DNA from 2 places in the Bacillus sp. URHA0034 genome. Region 2 is predicted to be linked to the other one. Evidence: riboswitches for the same ligand, from Rfam matches in the RefSeq annotation. Region 2 holds a riboswitch; the other holds the start of a gene.
What was found. A riboswitch is a leader RNA that binds a small molecule or an ion and turns the genes downstream of it on or off. The one in region 2 is predicted to bind FMN.
Positions count from the first base shown of each region.

Region 1: another riboswitch for FMN. It lies ahead of ACZ9EE_RS25260 (ECF transporter S component); the one in region 2 lies ahead of ribE (riboflavin synthase).

Region 1 is NZ_JBWCDK010000002.1:4,819,832-4,822,235, forward strand. Features, by position in the region: gene ACZ9EE_RS25255 (peptidoglycan DD-metalloendopeptidase family protein) at 1-348, shown strand, start outside; FMN riboswitch at 666-798, shown strand; gene ACZ9EE_RS25260 (ECF transporter S component) at 961-1,536, shown strand; gene ACZ9EE_RS25265 (ferredoxin) at 1,634-1,882, opposite strand; gene ACZ9EE_RS25270 (YpbB family protein) at 2,143-2,404, shown strand, end outside.
Region 2 is NZ_JBWCDK010000002.1:425,405-427,808, reverse strand. Features, by position in the region: gene ACZ9EE_RS04445 (CapA family protein) at 1-118, shown strand, start outside; gene ACZ9EE_RS04440 (GyrI-like domain-containing protein) at 233-703, shown strand; FMN riboswitch at 825-972, shown strand; gene ribE (riboflavin synthase) at 1,165-1,824, shown strand; partial or broken gene ribB (3,4-dihydroxy-2-butanone-4-phosphate synthase) at 1,853-2,404, shown strand, end outside.

The DNA of each region.
Region 1 (2,404 bases), 4.4 Mb from region 2:
GCTACTGGGACACATCTACATTTTGAAGCGCATCAGCTGGAATGGAGATATGATAAAAAATTTGCCTTGGACCCCGAACAGCTGTTAGGCAAAGCAGATGTTGGAGAATCAGTCCAGGCAGGAATCGCAAGTATTGGCGATTCCGTTTTAGCATCGAGTTCACTGCTGCGCTTACAGCTGAATGACAGTACAAACAGTTCTCAAACGTTGGACAAGTATATTGTCAAAGAAGGGGACACCTTATCCTCTATAGCTCAAAAACAGAATACATCTGTATCGGCAGTTAAAAATCTGAATCATTTAACATCAGATCTTATTAAACCTCAGCAAATACTAATGGTCCCTTAACTAAAAAGAATCCGCAGCTTTAGACTGCGGATTCTTTTTAGTTTGGTTCTGTTAAACGATATTGTTGTTTTTTACACTCTGTTGATTGGAGCGGAAAGCGCTCGGCTCCTGTAGGAGTACGGGGCAGGGGAACCCCACAGGCGCTTTCAGCGCCGAGGAGGCTCTCCTGCACACCCGCGGAAAGCGAGCGCCTGGAGCGGAAATCAACAGCCATATTTAACAGAGCCTTTAGATTAAATGATGCAGTAAAGAGGTTGAAACTTTTTTCTTAACAAAATGTATATTCTTTAGTATAATGAAATCGTAATTTAATATCGATCTATCTTCGGGGCAGGGTGAAATTCCCGATCGGCGGTGTTAGAGCAGTGCTCTTAAGCCCGCGAGCCTTTTGGGGCAGGATTTGGTGTGATTCCAAAGCCGACAGTATAGTCTGGATGGGAGAAGATGGAGGTTCTGCAGACATTCAAAAAATATTGATATATTGAATGTTTATTAAGCGTGCCTTTGTAAAATCCCTCAAGTGATCCTTCTTGAGGGATTTTTTAGTCACCTGGGTCGTCTATATGCTGAACCTCTCTTCCTAACATGATGGATCAAAAAGGAGAGAGGAAAATGGAAAAAAGAAAAAAGTTAAATGTAAGAGCTTATGTTTCAATTGGAATGCTGAGCAGTATAGCCTATTTATTGATGCTATTAAACTTCCCGCTGCCAATATTCCCTAATTTCCTATTTGTCGATTTCAGCGACATCCCAGCGTTGATTGCTGCATTAGTTTTTGGACCGCTTGCGGGAATTTTAGTAGAGTTTTTCAAAAATGTCCTTAATTATCTTGCCACTGGAAGTCAAACCGGGATACCTGTAGGTCATATATCAAATTTTATCGCAGGGATTGTTTTTGTACTTCCAACATTGTTTGTCTATAATAAACTCAAAACTAAGAAGGGTATGACGATTGCATTAGTAGCTGGAACGGTCATCATGGCTGTGGTTATGAGTATCTTAAATTACCTCGTAATCCTTCCAGCCTACACACTACTTATGGGATTTCCAGATATGAGAAATTTAGTCGTTCCTGCCATCCTGCCATTTAATATCTTAAAGGGTGTCATGATGTCAGGTATCTTCATGCTTTTGTTTATTAAAATGCAAACGTGGATTAATAAATTTTCAGTCATAAAAGGTGCATAAAACAACAAGAGCTGCCATCTGGCAGCTCTTGTTGTTTCGCTAATAGAAAACCCCGTCAAAGCAAGACGAGGTGTGGTTAAAGTAGCCTATAGAGATTTTATTCGAACTTAGTTGGGTTGCCCTCAAAAGGCTCGTCAGCAACTTTAATTGAATCTGTTGGACAGCCTTCGAAAGCATCCATCATGTCATCAATTAATACATCTGGAATTTCAACAATTCCCTCATTTTCGTCTAGAGTTACAAATGCAATGCCCTCATCATCATAATCGTAAATATCTGGTGCCGCTGCGCCACATGCACCACATGCGATGCAAGTTTCCTTGTCAACAATTGTATACTTTGCCATGAAAAAAAACCTCCCAGTAAATAACGGATAATATGCTTCCCTGTTTCCTATACAGTTATGGAAACGAATTACTCATTCCTATTGTAAAGCTGTATCGGCAACTTTTCAATAGAAAAATGATATTAGTCAATGGATTGAATGAGATCAATTTGATAAAACTTCTTCATTATTAACCAACCGGATGTACAAAATTCATGTTAAAATAAAATAAGAAAAAATGAGGATTTTTGTCGATTTAATGGGAAAAGTGGTGGGATACGATGCTGCAGTTAGAAACCGTTATTTTATATTGTTTAAAACAACTTAATAACGAGCGAACCATTTATTCTATTTTTCATCTATTAAATGGAAAAAAGTCATCACAAACCATTCAAGATGCCCATCTATTCTCCTTGAAGGAATTTTTTGGTGTATATGAGACGTTAACAAGAGAAGATTTTGAACAAATCACAGAAAAGTTATTCAAAAAGAACTTAATTGCCGGTAGTGGTGAACAAAGGTTCCGCTTGACGCTTTCAGGAA
Region 2 (2,404 bases):
AAGTGATCAAGAAAAACGTGCTGTTTGGAGGGAACTTCAAGGATTGTCCTATGGAGGATTAACAATCCAAAATGGGGATATTTCTGAGAAAACAACTGTAGCAGAAACTAATCCATAAAAAAAAGAATTTTTGTAGAAAAATTTTTGTCGAGGTCGAATTATTTAGGAAGGATTTCATGGATATTATTCGAATTATAGGAATAGTATGAAGTAAAAAAAGGGGGTCTTTAAATTGAGTATTAAGGTGGTAGAGAAAGACGAACTAAAAGTAGTTGGGATACCTTGGACAGGTACCTTCTCAGAGGTAAAATCAATCCCAAGACTTTTTAGTAAAATGGAGGATCGGAAAGAGGAAGTTTCTTGTCTGACCAACGATCCGGTTGTGATTGCACCGTTTCATAGCAGAGAGACAGAGTTAACTTATTATGTTACAAAACCTGTTGGGAAAATCGAGAACGTACCAGAGGGGATGGTAGGGTTCACCATTCCGCGAAAAAACTATGTGTGTACCACTCATAAAGGAAGCCTGAAAGAGGTAGCAACTACATATCGACAGCTGTTCACTTGGATGAAGGAATATGGTTATGAACAGGATCATCACGCCTTAGGGTTAGAAATTTTTAAAGAAGAGCATAAGCAGCAAAATACATCTGGAGACTTGTATTTTGAGATTTATTTACCGGTTAGAACCTATGAGTTGTAGTAGTGAAGGAGTTTTTTAAACTCCTTTCCAAAAAGTATGTGAAGTAATGTTCAACTTTTTTGTTCGAGCATTTCCCTTTACTATTACACTTTAGTATAATAACATAACAAACAAAGCTAAATATTTCCTTCGGGGTCAGGTGAAATTCCTAACCGGCGGTGATGAAGCAAGTGCTTCTAAGTCCGTGACCCGGTTAACCTCATGGTTAAACGGTGGATCTGGTGAAACTCCAGGGCCGACAGTTAAAGTCTGGATGGGAGAAGGATAAAATCGCGGGTTTTGTATAGGGTGAAATATGCCTATCGATACCCTTTATTTCCTATTGTCATTTTTACGACCCTGAAGAAATTCGTTTCTTCAGGGTCTTTTTTTATACTCTGAAGGAGTTTAGACTTTGCAGTGGTGTGTCCTGATGAAAGATACCAGAAAACGGCATAACCAAAGTAAGGAGAAGAAGGATAATGTTTACTGGAATTATCGAGGAAATAGGTAAAGTAGCAAAGATCCAGCGAGCGGCAAATTCGTATGTATTAACGATAGAAGCGGAAAAGATACTACAGGATATACATCTTGGTGACAGCATCTCTGTAAATGGTGTTTGCCTGACAGTTACTTCTTTTTCTAGCAGGCAGTTTACAGTGGATGTCATGCCGGAAACAGTCAAAGCAACCAGCCTAAATCATGTCCAAAGTGGTACAAGGGTCAATCTTGAGAGAGCAATGGCAGCAGGCGGCCGATTTGGCGGACATTTTGTCTCGGGTCATATTGATGGAACTGGGATGATTAAAAGAAAACAAGCCTTGGAAAATGCCGTTTATTACGAAATCGAGGCTGATCCTGAAGTTCTGAGATATGTGATTGTCCGCGGATCTGTTGCGGTAGACGGAACTAGCTTAACCGTATTTGATGTTTCAGACACAAGTTTTACCCTTTCGCTTATTCCACATACCTTATCAGAATCTGTAATCGGCTTAAAAGGCTCAGGCGATATCGTGAATTTAGAATGCGATATGATTGGCAAATATGTCGGCCATTTTATCCAAAGCCTTGGCAAGGAATCAAAGCAGCAAAAAAAATCAGGGCTTACACAAAGCTTTTTAGAAGAAAACGGCTTTTATTAGTTATAGAAAGAGAAAAAGGAGTGATTACATGTTCAATCCAATAGAGGAAGCCCTAGCGGATTTAAAAGAAGGAAAAGTCATTATCGTTTGTGATGATGAAGACAGGGAAAATGAAGGGGACTTTATTGCCTTGGCTGAAAAAGCAACTCCAGCTGTTATTAACTTTATGGTCACACATGGCAGAGGGCTAGTCTGTGTGCCCATTGAAGAAGAATTAGCAAATAAATTGGATTTACAGCCAATGGTTGAACACAACACAGACTATCATGGAACGGCTTTTACTGTCAGTATTGACCATAAATTTTCGACGACCGGAATATCTGCCTATGAACGTTCGGCCACTGTGTTAAGTTTACTTGACCCAGAAGCAAAAGCGGAGGATTTTAAAAGGCCTGGGCATATGTTTCCGCTTATGGCGAAAAAAGGCGGTGTCTTAGTGAGGAACGGGCATACGGAAGCTGCAGTCGACCTTGCCAGATTATGTGGAGCTAAGCCTGCTGGAGTAATATGTGAAATCATGAATGAAGATGGCACAATGGCACGTGTACCACAGCTTCGAAAATTAGCTGATCAATTGAAT